One region of the Gemella sp. 27098_8_149 genome, then DNA from elsewhere that is predicted to be linked to it. Evidence: riboswitches for the same ligand, from Rfam matches in the RefSeq annotation. Region 1 holds a riboswitch; the other holds the start of a gene.
What was found. Region 1 has a riboswitch for lysine ahead of O3801_RS01460 (amino acid permease). Riboswitches for the same ligand answer to the same signal wherever they lie in the genome.
Positions count from the first base shown of each region.

Region 2: it holds a riboswitch for lysine, as region 1 does, so the genes downstream of both, lysA (diaminopimelate decarboxylase) here and O3801_RS01460 (amino acid permease) in region 1, are expected to answer to the same signal.

Region 1 is NZ_JAPWCB010000002.1:59,917-68,271, reverse strand. Features, by position in the region: gene O3801_RS01465 (RelA/SpoT family protein) at 1-942, opposite strand, end outside; gene O3801_RS01460 (amino acid permease) at 1,335-2,831, opposite strand; lysine riboswitch at 2,919-3,097, opposite strand; gene O3801_RS01455 (fructose-1,6-bisphosphatase) at 3,495-5,441, opposite strand; gene O3801_RS01450 (ATP-grasp domain-containing protein) at 5,619-6,782, opposite strand; gene O3801_RS01445 (esterase family protein) at 6,808-7,548, opposite strand; gene O3801_RS01440 (alpha/beta hydrolase) at 7,580-8,355, opposite strand, start outside.
Region 2 is NZ_JAPWCB010000004.1:1,285-9,639, forward strand. Features, by position in the region: gene O3801_RS02750 (type I restriction endonuclease subunit R) at 1-2,464, shown strand, start outside; gene O3801_RS02755 (restriction endonuclease) at 2,646-3,536, shown strand; gene O3801_RS02760 (ISL3 family transposase) at 3,725-5,065, shown strand; gene O3801_RS02765 (thioredoxin family protein) at 5,116-5,439, opposite strand; lysine riboswitch at 5,653-5,788, shown strand; gene lysA (diaminopimelate decarboxylase) at 5,885-7,177, shown strand; gene dapA (4-hydroxy-tetrahydrodipicolinate synthase) at 7,241-8,131, shown strand; gene dapB (4-hydroxy-tetrahydrodipicolinate reductase) at 8,134-8,355, shown strand, end outside.

The DNA.
Region 1 (8,355 bases):
TGTTGTGTGAAGTGACTGATACATATTCGGTTTTGGCATTGCGATATAATCTTTAATTCTTCCAGGAATTGGAACCCAGAGATTATTTACAAGTCCTAAGGTTGCATAACAATCAGCTACACTATCTACTAAAACACGCACAGCTAACAAATCATAAATCTGGTCAAAAGTTTTATTTTGCTTAACCATTTTTTTATAAATACTATAAATATGTTTTGGTCTACCTGTTACCTGTGCTTCAATATTATTATCAGCTAAAATTGATGTTATACTTGAGCATGCATCTTTTATACTCTCTTCTCTTGCACTTCTTTTCTGTTTCATCATTCCTACTATAGAGAAATATTGAGATGGATGTAAGTATCTAAGCGATGTATCTTCCAGTTCCCATTTAACAGAACTTATCCCTAATCTATGAGCTAAAGGCGCATAAATTTCAAGTGTTTCACTAGAAATTTCACGTTGTTTTTCCTCTCGCATATACTTCATAGTTCTCATATTATGAAGTCTATCCGCAAGTTTAACGAAAATAACACGTAAGTCCTTCGCTATAGACACAAAAAGTTTTCTATGATTTTCTGCTTGTGATTGCTTTTTAGAACGGAATTTTACTTTATCTAACTTTGTAACTCCATCAACTATTACTGCTATATCTTCACCGAAAGTTTCTTTAATATCATCAAATGTATATTTAGTATCTTCTACAACATCATGCAAGAAACCAGCACAAATCGTTGCATAATCTAATTTAAGCTCAGTTAAAATTCCTGCAACTTGAACTGGGTGTAATATATATGGTTCCCCTGATTTTCTAAATTGTCCTTCGTGAGCAACTTTTGCAAACTCATAAGCTTTTCTTATTGTTTTTATTTGCTCTTCTGGTAAATATTTACTCGCCATATCTTCAACATTTTCATAATTATATGGGTATTCAAGATTCACAGAAATTCCTCCTCTTTCGTAATTTAATCTACCCTTCATTTTACCATAAAATTGAAAAAATTTCCTTTAATTCAACTATAATATTTCAAATTTTAAGTATTTATATCAAATCTTCACTATATATAAAATTAAAATTTAAGCTACTTTCTGGATCTATTTATAGGCTTATCAAAATGAAGCTGACAAAAAGCCCCTAAAATGTAACAAAGTACATTTGAGAACTCATAGACGCAGTGGTTTATTGATATCTAAATTCGCTTTATTAAAGCTTTTTAGATATCTAATAAACTGTGCGGGGGTGACTCTACAAAATCGTACTTCTCCGAAATACGATTTTGAGTCACTCCCAAAAAAATCCTAGCTCGAATTCGAACTAGGATTGAATTTTTTTATTATTTTACATCTACGTCTTGAGATAAATCAACTTTATCTAATGGTATTAGTTTTGTTTTATATCTAATTTTGTGGTATAGATAGAAGAATAGGAAAATCGGAACTCCCATATATGTAGTTAGCATTCCACTCCAGTTAACAACACCTTTAGTAATAAGCTCTGTATCTTGACCAATAATAACGATGATACATAATACTAAAGCGATAATTGGACCTACTGGGAACCATTTTGCTCTATATTTAAGTTCATTTAAATCTTTACCTTGAGCGATAAATGCTCTTCTGAATCTATAGTGACTTAATGCAATACCTAACCATGCGATAAATCCAGTTAATCCACTCGCTGCTACGATATAAGTATAAGCATTAGCACTTGTAAGTTGGATTAAGAAGATTAAGAATACCACTACAGCTGTTGCGATTAATGAAATAACAGGTGTTCCATATTTTGTAACACGTCCAAAAATTGGATATGCAAGTTTTTCTTTACTCATCGCATAAAGCATTCTTGTAGATGCATACATACCTGAGTTACCAGCTGATAAGATCGATGTAAGGATAACTGCGTTCATCACACTTGCTGCTAATGCGAATCCTGCATTTTTGAAGACAATTGTAAATGGTGATTTAGCAATTTCTTCAGCACTTGCAGCACCTAATAAATCTGGTGAAGTATAAGGAATTAATAATCCGATTACTAAGATAGCTAGTACGTAGAAGATTAAAATTCTCCAAAATACTTGTTTTACAGCTTTTGGAATACTTTTCTCTGGGTTTTCACTTTCACCAGCAGTAATACCGATTAACTCAGTACCTTGGAATGAATATCCAGCAATTAAGAATACTCCTAGAGTTGCAAGGATTTGTCCTGATAATGAAGAATCTTCTCCAACGAATGGCGCATCACCAATTGTTAAGTTTTTGAATCCAATGTATTCTCCACCTAAAATACCAAAAATAGTTAAACATCCTACTACTAAGAAGATGATTACTACTACTACTTTAATAAGTGCAAACCAATATTCACTTTCACCATATACTTTAACACTAAGTGAGTTTAAAGCGATAATAATAACTAGGAATAATAAGCTCCAAGCCCAGTGAGGAAGTACTCGCATAGGCTCCCAATAACTGATTGCTAATGCAGATAATTCTACGTCAGCTGCTACTGTAATTACCCAGTTAAACCAATAGTTCCATCCTAAAGCAAATCCTAATGAAGGATCCACATAACGTGTAGCATATGTACTAAATGACCCTGATGTAGGAAGATATGTTGCCATTTCCCCTAATGATGTCATTAAGAAATATACCATAAGTCCGATACACAGGTAAGCTACAATAGCTCCCCCAGGTCCCGCACTTTGAATTGCTTGACCACTTGTCATGAATAATCCACTACCGATACATCCTCCGATAGCAATCATACTAATATGACGTGATCGTAAATTTCTTTTTACTTCTGTTGCATTATTGTTATTGCTGTTGTTTGTCATAATAAAAACCTCCTTGATAAAATAAAAAAGCATAACCTCCTACCATATTTGCACGGAGTTATACTTCACATTATCTCTCCAAAACAAGATATTAGTAGCGCAACATAGCCTCACGACTATGACAGTCCTATACTTAGTTCAATATAGGCCCAACAATATTAACATAGGATTAATATCATTTCGGCGATGTTTCCTTTCAAGTAATATCATCAAGTCCTATACTTTCAATTACCCTACTGATAAAAATCGCAACCTCTACCTCACTTACTTTGTGAGGTACATATTCAATTAACTGTTTATTAGTATATTATACTTTTTTACAATTGTCAATAAAAATTTTAATTTTTCTAAAAATTCTCTTAAATATTGTATATATTATACTTTTATAAGAATAATATTCATTACATTAATACTTTATATAAAGAAAGAAGAGGCTTGAAACCTCCTTCTTTCTTTTATTATACAAGCAAGTATCTTTTCATATCTATCAGTTTGATAAACAAATGACTAATTAATCATTCTTCTTTTTTTCTTTTCTTTTTTTCAATAATTTATAGTTTGTAATTATCCCTAATATCATTAAAATTTCTAGTATACTTAATAAAATCTTCATCATCTCTCCCCCTTCAATACAAAGAAACTCAGAATATCGATTTATATTACCTAATATCTTTCACAAATTGCCCCTTGGCGATATTCTTCTAATAAAATTTTTAATAATTCAATTTGTTTTTGTATTCTTGCTCCGCTATCTGTGTCCGCTACTTTTTTTCTACATAATTTATCTACAACTCTCTTAGTTGAAATAATATCCGTCTCATTTTTGATTGCTTCTTCTTTACTTTGGAAAATATCATGACTCATTATCTGTAACCCATAAGAATTGTAAGTTAAAGTATAACCACCATGTCCTGTCGTTTTATGATATGCTCTAGACATTCCACCATCAATAACAATCGTTCTACCATTGGCTTTAATCGGATTTTCTCCTTTTGTTTCCTTAACAGGAGTATGCCCATTTATAATATGTCCCTCACTAGTTAAGCCAAACTCATTTAATAACTTAATACAAAACTCTTCATTATCTCTTAGTTCATAATAAGCATTTTTTACTTCTTCATGAGTAGATTTATCCTCTATAAAGTATCTTTCGAACGTTGTCATGTCACATTTACCAAATAACGGAGAATAGCGACCTTGCCATAAGTAAAAGAACAACCCATTATCTTCTCTACAACCACAATAAAATATACTACGAATTTTTTTATCAAAAAAGTCCAATAGGTTTTTACCAGAGTATTTCTTACCTCCATAAGAGAATTCCTGGAAGTTTCCATTCTCATCTACTGGCATACACCCATGAAGAAGTAGATTCCCATTATAACAACAATACATGCCACCCTTGTTAATAAATAATTCTACATGTTTTTTTAACTTTTCACTTGCTATAAATGATTCTTTTAATTTATTTATAATTTTTTCTTCTTCATCGGTTAATAAGTATGGATTTTCTTTATCAACCGTTGGGAAATTGCATGAAGTTAATGGATATTCTTTACCATAAATTTTTACAGTTTCTTTTTCAAAGTCAATTTTATCCAATAGTGCACGCGACTCTAAATCAAACTCTGGATGTTTATCAATAATCTGTTTTTCTAATTTGAATTGAATTATTGCCATAGCCTTATGCATTCTAGCTATTTGCATAATTTCATGTTCACTATATTTTAACTCGTCATCTTTAGATAATTTTGGTAAAAACTCTTTACAATCATCATCTTTATAATACTTTTCACTAAAGTTTAGTAAATTTCGAATAGGAATTCCATATCTATCTTCTATAATATCTAAGTTATCATATCTTGCACATATTCTGATTACATTCGCTAATGAAATTCTATCTCCTAAATAAGCACCAATCCATAACATATCGTGATTTCCCCATTGAATATCAACAGAATGATAATCTAGTAGTCTATCCATTATTTTATCCGGGAAAGGTCCTCTATCATAAATATCCCCAACTATATGCAAGTGATCAATTGTTAACTTGTGAATACTTAATGATAATTCAATGATAAACTTGTCACCAGCACCTAATTCAATAATATTCTCAAGAATTTTATCATAATAGTCATTTTTATCACTACTTTGCATTTTATAAAGCAATTCATCAATAATATATTTAAAATCTTTTGGTAAAATTTTTCTAACTTTAGATCTAGTGTACTTCCTTGCTGCTACTTGCGTTACTTCTAATAATCGAAGAAGTATTATCTTTTGAAATTCTTTATAATCACATATATCATATTCTTTTCTTATAAAATTTAGTTTTTCTTCTGGATAATATATAATAGTAGCTAGAAGATTTAAATCTTTCCTAGGAAGTCTGTTACCGAATACCTCTTTAAGCTTTTCTTTAATTATACCTGAACCATTTCTTAAAATATGATCGAAGGCTTCATATTCACCATGAATATCACTTAAAAAATGTTCTGTCCCTTTAGGAAGTGTTAATATAGCCTCTAAATTAATTATTTCCTTAGTTGTTTCATCTATACTCTGAAAATTTCCCGCTAGTAATTCTAAATGTTCTCTAGATATTTTCATGCTAATCTCCTTTTTATGATTTTCATCTAAATCTTAACACACTTCTTTTGGTAATTCAAGAAATGTACACGTTGTCAAAAGGAGTCAAAAGTTATTACATATTATTCCTCAAAATATAAAATTAAAAGAAATATGATACTAACTGTTTAACATTAGTATCATATTTCTCTTATAAAATTATTTTAATTTTCCTACGAATCTTTCCATCTCTTTCATTTCTTCAAGAGTATCAGCAACAAGAACATACATTGTATTACCTTGTAATTCAGCGAAAGCTTCAGGCATTCTTAATACAGCTTTTAATTTATCTTGATATTTATTTCTGATTTCTTCATCTGAATGTACATAGTCTTTATAATCACGGCGAGTTGAAGCTAATCCGTATTTTTCATCCACACTTAATCCATTGAATGTTCCATTAGCAACTTCAGCATATACTCTGAAATAATCTGTTGAATGAGCAAAGTTATACACATCTACTGCAAAAGCTCCAGCTGGACGGTTATTATACTCGATCGCTATATAATCATCTTTAGTTTTGAAAAATTCAATATGGAAAAATCTCTCTTTCATACCAAATGCTTTTACTGCATTTTTACCATATTCTACTAATTTTGGATCTAAATCCTTATCGATATAATAAACCCAATCAAGAGTATTATTATTTAATAAATCTAATGGAGTATGGTAATAAACGATACTAGTATAGAAAACAATATTCCCCTTAGCATCTACTAATCCATCAAAAGTCACGATATCAGAGTTATCTACAAAAGGCTCTAAGAAATAATGTGTAGTTCCATCCCATTCTTTTTTGAAATTTTCTACATCTTTCTTATCTTTAAGTTTATAAGTTGCTGACGCTCCTACACCATTATCAGGCTTGGCTATTAATGGTAATTTTAATTTTTTAACACCTTTTTCGATGTCTCCTTCTTTTTTCACTAAGAAACCTGGTACTACAGGAACCCCAGCTTTTTCGAAGTATTTTTTCATCTCTGATTTGTGCTTTGTTTTCTTAAGATCGTGTTCTTTTAAACCAAACACATTAAATTGTGTGCGAAGTGCAGCATCTAGTTCCATCCAGTGCTCATTTTGTGATTCTATTCTATCAATGTGCCCATGTTTGTGATATAAGAATGCAACAGCACGTTTTACTTCATCAACATCATCAAGACTATTAACTCTAAAATACTCAGTTAAAGCTTCTTTAAGTCTTTGATCAAGTTGTTCATATGGTTCTTCTCCAATTCCAAGTACATTAATACCTTGATTTTTTAACTCAATAGAAAATTTTTGAAAATTGTGTGGGTAATATGGTGATATAACTATGTAATTCATAAATCTTTGTCTCCTCTTAACTTTATTATAAATTTAACTTATCTAAAAAGTATGGCATTTGTATTCTCCACCAAGGCCAATCATGTGCAACATCTTCGCCCCATACATCAAACCATGCTGGAATATTCTTTTCTTCAAATGCTCTTTTCAAACTATAAAATGATGGTAATCCATCTTGTTCCCATGGACCTAACCCTGTACATACAATAATATCAGCGTTTCTATAGTGATCAATAAACCACCCATCATTTTGATTCCAAATATTATCACTAGGTGAATTTCTATATATTAACTCATCATTTCCATATTCACCTACGAAAAATCTAGCATCATAAACTCCACTAAGTGAAATTACTTTTCCAAATACATCTGGATGTTGTAGGAAAATATTAAACGAGTGGTATCCTCCCATGCTACATCCAGTAGCCATCATTTGTCCAAACCATCCTGTTTTATGTTTAATAAACGGAATGGCTTCTTCAATGACATATTTTTCATACTGTGTATGAGCTAATGCTCTATCATGCCCATTTTTCCAGTCGCATAACCACGATTCACTATCAACACTTGATAAAGTAAAAAATTGTACTTTTCCTTCATTGATGAATCTTTCACAAGCATGAATCATACCAAAATCATAATACTCATTGTGTGTCCCACCCGATGATGGAAACACAACAATCGGTAATCCCGCATGTCCATACCTATTAAGAACCATCTCTCTTCCTAAATTTCCACTATAATGACTTAAATTTTCTATATTCAAACTAAAAACCTCCATTTTCTAAAAAATATTTTTACCAATTTTCACTTATAAATCTTAAACATTCTGGTAAATATTTAGCCCAACACTCTTCACTGTGTTCTCCATTAGCTACAACATTTAACTTAATTTCACTTGTTGATAATCCAGCATCAATTAACTGACGATAATAGTCTAAACTTGCATCAATATATAATTGTTTTAAGTTACCATTTGCTAATTGTTTATCTGTATCATCACCTTCATTTGTTCCAACTTCAATATATACTCTTTGCTCAGAAACTTTATGTTTTGAAATATATCTGTCAAACTCAGGTTTATTTAACCAATTTGCAGATGAGAAAACTCCTAAACATCCCACAACATCTTTATGTTCTAAACCAATATATTGCGATATATTAGCACCTAAAGAACTACCAATCATCGCCGTATATTCACGTTGTGGTTTTGTACGATATGTACTATCTATAAACGGTTTAACTACATTTACAAAAAAGTCAGCATATTCTGACCCCAATCCACCTAAAGTCAAACCGAAATTTAATATTGGTAAACTTGAAAACTTCCAAGGGGCATATTCATTCATTCTCCCTTCATTATCATTATCAATTCCAACTATTATCATCCTTGGCATATCTGGATTTCTTTTTATTGCTGGTATCACTTTCCAAGAATGTCCACTAAAAGATTCTCCACTATAAAAAACATTTTGTCCATCGTTCATATATACTACTGGATAGTGTCTATGTTCATCTTGAGCATAACCTTTTGGTAAAAGTACTCTAATACGACGATTTTTTCCAGTATAAG
Region 2 (8,355 bases), on a different contig from region 1:
TTTTAATCTAGATAATTCGCTTTATAAGTTTGTGCAAATTTTTGTAATCTCAAATGGAACATACACTAGGTACTTTGCTAATACGACTGAACGTGATAAGAGTAATTATGAGTTTACTTGTGAATGGGCAGATGCTAAGAATAGGGTTATCGCAGATTTAGAAGACTTTACAGCGACGTTCTTTGAGAAGAGAACTATTCTTGAGATTTTAACTAAATATTGTATTTTTAATTCAAGAAATGTGTTGTTAATCATGCGTCCTTATCAAATTGCTGCGACTGAAAGACTATTATGGAGAATTAATTCTAGTTTTGAAAATAAAAAAGCCGGAAGTGTAGAAGCTGGTGGATTTATCTGGCATACTACTGGATCTGGTAAGACTTTAACATCATTCAAGTCAGCAAGATTAGCAACTGAGTTAGATTATATTGATAAAGTATTCTTCGTAGTTGATAGAAAAGACTTAGACTATCAAACTATGCGTGAATATCAAAAATTCCAAAAAGATAGTGTAAATGGAAGTAAGGATACTAAAGAATTAAAAATTAGTATTGAAAAACAAGATAATAAAATAGTTGTTACAACAATTCAAAAATTAAATGAATTTGTTAAGAGTAATAAAGGTCATGAAATTTATAATAAGCATTGTGTATTTATTTATGATGAATGTCATAGGTCTCAATTTGGTTTAGCTCAAAAGAACATTCAAAGTTCATTTAATCATTATTACCAATTTGGTTTTACAGGAACTCCGATATTTGTAGAAAATTCATTAGATGGGAAAACAACTTCTGATGTATTTGGTGCACAATTACATAGTTATGTAATCACAGATGCGATTAGAGATGGAAAAGTTCTTAAATTCAAGATTGACTACAACAGTATTAATCCGAAGTTCAAGAGTTCCGAAGAAGAAACAGATGATGAGAAACTAAAATCTCTTGAGAATAAGATGTTCCTACACCCAGAACGTATTACGGAAATTACTAAGTATATTCTTGATAAGTTTGATTCTAAAACTTATCGTAATACGCAATATACGGTGAAAGATAAGCGTATCAATGGATTTAATGCGATGTTTGCGGTGCAAAGTGTAGATGCGGCGAAGATGTATTATGAAGAGTTTAAAAAACAACAGGCAAACTTACCTGAAGATAAAAAATTAAAAGTCGCAACAATATTCAGTTACGCTCCAAATGAAGAAAGAGCTTCAGGGGAGATTGAAGAAGAGAGTATGTCATCATCAGCGATGTCAACGACAGCGAAACAATTCTTAACTAATGTAGTTGATGATTATAATTCATTTTTCCAAACTAACTTCACGATAGATGGTAATGGATTTGAGAATTATTATAAAGATTTATCAAGTAGAGTAAGAAATAAAGAAGTAGATTTACTAATTGTTGTCGGTATGTTCTTAACTGGATTCGATGCTCCAACTATGAATACATTATTCGTTGATAAAAACTTAAGATACCATGGGCTTATTCAAGCATTTTCTAGAACAAACAGGATTCTAAATAAGATGAAAGCCTTCGGTAATATCGTTTGCTTTAGGAACTTAGAAAAAGCCACTAAAGATGCGATTAAATTATTTGGTGATGAAAATAGTATCAATGTAATTATCGAGCGTAGTTATGATGAATACATAAATGGATTCACGGATGAAGATACAGGAGTCGTATTTAAAGGCTATAAGGAACTATGTGAAGAAATCATAGAAAAATTCCCAGATCCAACAGAAATCAAACTAGAAAAAGATAAGAAAGAGTTTGTTAAGGTATTCGGTGAAATCTTGAAGAGAGAAAATATTTTAAGAAACTATGATGAATTCAGTAGTTTTGAGAAGATAATTTCTGAGAGATTGAAACAAGACATGAAGAGTACGTATATTAAGATAAAGGAAGAGTCAATATCGCAAGATCCTACTGGTGGTGGAGACCGAGGAAAAGGTGGAAATGATGAGAAGATTGATCTTTCTGATGTTGAATTCCACATCGATCTTCTAAAAACTGAAGAGGTAAATCTTGATTATATCCTAGCTTTAATTCTTGAAAAAGCTAAAGAGCAAGGTACGAATAATGAAACATTAAAAGAAGAAATAAGAAGATTGATTCGTTCTTCACTTGGAACAAGGGCCAAAGAAGAATTGATTATTGAATTTATCAATCGTACAGACCTAACTAAGTTTGATAAAAATGAAGACATACTAGAAGCCTTCTATGAATATGCTAAGATTGAGAAAGAACAAAAAATAAATGAACTTATTTACGAAGAAAATCTAAAAGAAAAATCTAAGAAATTCATAGAAAAATCAATTAGTAGAGGATATGTTGCCCAGGGTGGGACTGAATTAGATGATGTATTACCACCGGTAGGTCGTCGTGGTGGAGCTAGAGAAGTTAAGAAGCAATCGGTTCTTTCTAAATTGAAAGATATCGTTAAAGTATTTGTGGGGATATAATTAGAGGATAGTTAAATATAGAATTTAATGGCTATTCAAGAAAATAAACCTCCAAAATTCATTTAAATTTTGGAGGTCATTACCTATATAAAAGATGGTTATTTTTTATTGTCTTTTTTTATGTACATGATTTATGCTATAATAAAGTTGATATTAATTGATTTCATATTAGGAGAAGGATATGTTTAAGAAATGTTGCAGTAGTAGAAGAGAAAAAAATTATAAAATACACCACAGTCCTAGACCAATTAAACTTTCAGAAGAAATGGATACTGTAATAAAAGAATTACTTTGGTATACTCCGAATATTGATTCATACCAATCAGATAAAAATGAATTAATTTCTGATAAGATATATGATGAATTTTCATTTACCTATGTTATGAATCAAATGGGAATGAATGAAAGTCGTGATGTGAAGTGGATAGGTTCAAAGGATGTTATAAGTAATGATGAATGGAGATTTTTTGAGGGGAATATTTGTTCTAATTGTCAAAAAATAATAGTTGCGAAATATACTACATTTTCAAAAATAAATGCTTTATTAACTGCCATTAGAAACTGTATAGCACATGGTCATTTTGCCATAGTGGAGGATTATATTATTGGATTTAATAGGAAATTATTAACAAAAGATCCTGAGGGATTAAAGAAATCTGTTATTAAGATTAAACCTAAACCATTACTTGCAGCTTTAGAGAAGTTGACTTCACCAATAGGTAAAGAATTATTACTAGCATATGCTTTTAAAAATGTTGGTTATAAAGTTACGGAACCAAAAAATAGAAGTGCAGACTTTGATTTATGTCTTGAGAAAAAAGGAAAGAAATATGTAGTAGAAATAAAATCATATAAAGGTCAGACATATTTACATCCTGAGCATGTTATGAGATTTCTTAAGAGAGCAGAAGAAAAAGTACCTGACTATGAAAAGATATTACTTATTGATACATCGAGGGTGACCAAGTCAGTAAGGCAATTAGAATCGAAAATTAAAGGTTTTAGAATTGTTGATATAAATGATGTAAAACTATTACTAGGTGAAGAACCTGTAGATATATTAGCAAAATAAATCTATAACTAATAACAAGAGCGATTCAAAAATAATAACTTTGAATCGCTCTTATTTTTTATGGTTGTATACTAAATCCGGGGCATGGAAAAATTCCAGCCCCGGATTTCTATTTTTATATGCAAAAAGACAAATATCCAATATAATTAAAGTGTAGAAAAATAATTAACTAAGAAAGGATATTTGTCATGTCTAATTTTATCACAAATTTACTATTAATAAAAGACCAAAATATAACTATGAAGGATAAACTTGATTTAATCAATATAGATGGTCAAGATACATTCTTATTTCATGGGACTTTATCATATGAACCAAAGTGTTGCACAAACTGCGGTTGTAAAAAAGAAGGAAATAATATAGTTAAAAATGGATTTGGAGATCCGTTAAAAGTAGCTTTATTAAAGATGTCAGAATGCCCTACATACCTTAGATTAAAGAAACAACGTTTCAAATGTAGAGAATGTAATTCTAAGTTTTGTGCTGAAACACCATTTGTAAAAAAACACTGCAGTATATCTAAAAACCTTCTACTTCACATTATGAAGAATCTTTCTAAGACGCTATCATTTAAAGATATAGCTGAATTAAGTAATGTATCAGTATCTACAGTAGTAAGGGTAATGAAATCATGTAGAGAAGCTGTAGAAGTTAAGACTCATTCAAACCTACCAAAGCACCTATGTTTTGACGAGATAAAGTCAACTAAAGATAGTAAAAATGGAATGAGCTTCGTATTCTTAGATGCTAAAACACATGATTTTATAGATATAGTAGATGGACGAACACAACATATATTAAAACAATACTTTATGAGATACCCAAGAAAAGTAAGGAAGAAAGTAAAAACGATCTGTATAGATATTTACCCACCTTATATGAATATGATTAGAGAAATGTTCCCTAATGCTGAGATAATTATAGATAGATTTCATATGGTTCAAAATATTAATAGAGAATTAAACAAAGCTAGAGTAAAACTAATGAATCAATATAAGAATAAAAAAGGCTCTACTTACACTATTTTAAAGAATTTCTGGAAAGTAATATTGGAAGATAGAGATAAAGTAAATTCAATAAAAACATTCTATTCTAGAAGCTTTAAACGCTATGTAACTAGAAAGGAAGTATTAGATTATATATTAGCTATAGATGCTGAATTTACAGCTAGTTATGAAAGAGTTCATGAGATAAGAGAAGCTATTAAGACTAAAGATTCTGTAGAATTAGAGAAGTATATAGATATGGATACTAGAGGATTATCTAAAGGTGTAACTAAAGCTATAAATACTATGAAAAAGCATAAAGAATATATGCTTAACGCTATTAAATATAAGTATTCTAATGGTCCATTAGAAGGATTTAATAATAAGATAAAATTACTAAAGAGAGTATCTTATGGATATTCTAGCTTTAGTAATTTCAGATTACGCATTTTAATTATGTCTAGATTATTTGTTTCTGAATATAAAAATAATGTTAAACTTAGTGAAAGTAAGAAAAAATCTAAGCAGCAAAATGCTGCCTAGATCTTATTTCCTATTTTTCTCCATGCCCCGAATTTGACAAAGAGCCTTTTTTATTTAATTTGTTCACTTACAGCACTTACTTTTTCTAGAATTTCATCTAGACTGAAGTAGCCGCTTTTTTGAATAGATAGTCTTCCTTCGATATATACTTCTACAGTTGGTGCTGAAAGAATACCACGCTGTGCAGCAATTTCCATATTTTCTTCTAATGAAATGTAGTATGCTGCGATATCTTTGTGATCTTCTTGCCACGTAGTAATTCTGTTTTTTATTGAATGACATGGCATACATGTTGTTGATCCGTATTGAATAATCGCTATATCATTATCACTGATAATTTTATTTAAGTCGTCATTTTTTGTGAAATTAATCATATTTTATAATCCTTTATTTTTTTATATAAGAAGAAGTATAGTATGCTGTCTTCTTTTAATATGTGTATATTATAGTTGTTTTAAAAGTTAATTACAACTATTATTAATTGTGTATATACATGGTTCAAAAATAGAATATTATAAAAATTTTCTGAAAACTGTTGACAATAATTTTAAAACATGATATTATTTATACAACGTAAATAGATAAGTATTATAAAAAGAGGCCGCGATGACTAATTTAAAAGGTAGCATCGCCGAAGTGATTAAATTCACTGGGGTTATGTCGAATAGGCATAACACTGTCATTAGAAAATGCCCATTTTCTTCATGGTGAGCTTTTTATAATAAGGGCAAGAGGAATAGGATAGAATTATAAGCTAGACTACAAGAACCTTTTGTTCTTGTAGTCTATTTTTTATAACATTTTATGAAGGAGAAGATAATGAGATTATTTGATGGTATGACAGTAGAAAATGGTGAACTGAATATTTCAGGAGTTGGAGTAAGTGAGTTAAAAGCTCAATATGGTACACCACTTTATGTTTATGACGAAAATATGTTAGTGAACCAATGTAGAACTTTTATTAATAATTTCAAAAGTTCAAGATTTAAAACAGAAGTTCTTTACGCATCGAAAGCTTTTAGTTGTTTAGAAGTATTAAGAATTGCGGGTAGAGAGGGCTTAGGTGTTGATGTGGTTTCACTTGGTGAGATTCATACAGCATACAAAGCTGGTTATGATATGAAACGAGCTTATTTCCATGGAAATAATAAAACTCGTGAAGAATTACAATATGCTCTAGAAGTTGGAGTAGGAACTATCGTTGTAGATAACGACTATGAATATGAAATGATTAATGAAATCGTAAGAGAGAGTGGAAATACTATAGATGTACTTCTAAGAATAAATACTGGTATCGACGCTCATACTCATGAATACATCAAAACAGCAAAAGATGATTCAAAATTTGGTTACTCAGTATACGATGAAACAATATATGATTTAATCGCAGATATTAATAATCAAAGCAATCTTAACTTCGTAGGATTCCACTCACACATCGGATCACAAATTTTTGAAAAAACTTCATTTTTCGAAGCTGTAAAAGTAGTAATGGAATTTACGAAAAAAGTTCAAGAAAGATTAGGTTTAACTATAAGTGTTCTTAACCTAGGTGGAGGTTTTGGAGTTTATTACACTGAAGAGGATAGACCTTTTGAACTTGTTGAATTTTTAAGAGAGTATATCGAAGTAGTTGAACGTGAAAGTGATAATTTCGGATTAGACTTAACTAAGGTAGTTATTGAACCTGGTAGAAGTTTAACGTGTAACGCTGGTAGCACATTATACAGTGTTGGTGGAGTTAAGAAGACTTTTGCAGGTCGTGAATATGTGTTTGTTGATGGAGGTATGGCAGATAATCCTCGTTATGCATTATATAAAGCAAAATATGAGGCTATGTTAGCTAACAAGATGAGCGAAGAAGCAGATACAACTTATACAGTTGCAGGTAAATGCTGTGAGTCTGGAGATATGTTAGTAATGGATGCGAATTTACCTAAAGCTGAGCAAGGTGACTTACTATTAGTATCATCGACTGGAGCATATAACTATAGTATGAGTAGCAACTACAATAGATTACCGAAATTACCGGTAGTATTTGTAAAAGATGGAAGTAGTCGCCTAGTAGTAAAAGGTGAAACTTTAGAAGATTTAATTAGACAAGATTTTTAATACATAAAAATATAAAACAATATTAAAAAAATATAAAAAGATAGATACAAGGAGAAAAATATTATGACAATTTATACAGGAAGCGGAGTAGCAATAGTAACACCATTTTTCGAGGATGGAAGTGTAGATTATGAAACATTTGGAGAGTTAATCGAATTCCAAATTAGTGAAGGAACAGATGCAATTATCGTAGCGGGAACTACTGGTGAGAGTTCAACTATGCCTGACGATGAACAAGTAGCGGTAATTAAATTTGCGATTGATAGAGTAGCAGGACGTGTACCAGTTATCGCAGGTAGTGGGGTTAACGATACAGCTCACTCAATTAGATTAAGCCAAGAGATTGAAAAATTAGGACCGGATGCATTATTAGTAGTAACTCCTTACTACATCAAAACTAGCCAACAAGGTTTAATCGAGCACTTCGAAGCTATCGCTAATAGTGTTGATTTACCAATCGTACTTTATAATGTACCAGGAAGAACTGGGCAAGTTATGGCGCCTGAGACTATTTTACACTTATCTCAACACAAAAACATCGTGGCATATAAAGATGCTGTAGGTGATATCGCTCATACTTTAGCAGTTAGAAACTTAGTAGGTGATAACATCGATATTTACTCAGGAAATGATGATATTAACGTACCGATTATTTTAGCGGGTGGTAAAGGGACAATCTCTGTTCTAGCTAACGTTTATCCAAAAGCAACTCACTTAATGTGTAAATATGCTTTAGAAAGACAAGTAGATAAAGCTTTCGGACTTCAACTTAAATATTTAGACTTCATCCACATGTTATTCGCTGAGCCAAATCCAATGCCAGTTAAAAAATGTGTAGAATTAATTGGAAAATCAGCTTGTCACTACCGTCTACCTATGACACACGTTGCTCCAACATTAGCAACAAGATTAGAGCAAGAGATCGCAAGACTTAATTCATTACAAGGAGAGTAAAAATGAGAGTTTTATTAAGTGGTTATAATGGAACTATGGGACAAGTTCTAAAAAACTATATTCAAGACAGTACTGATTTAGAAATTGTTGCAGGTGTAGGCCGTGAATTACTAGAAGAGAAATTTCCTACTTATACTTCATATGAAGGCTTAGAAAAAATTGCTGATGTGATTATTGATTTTTCGCATCACGCAGGTACAGAAGAACTAGTAGAGTATGCAAAA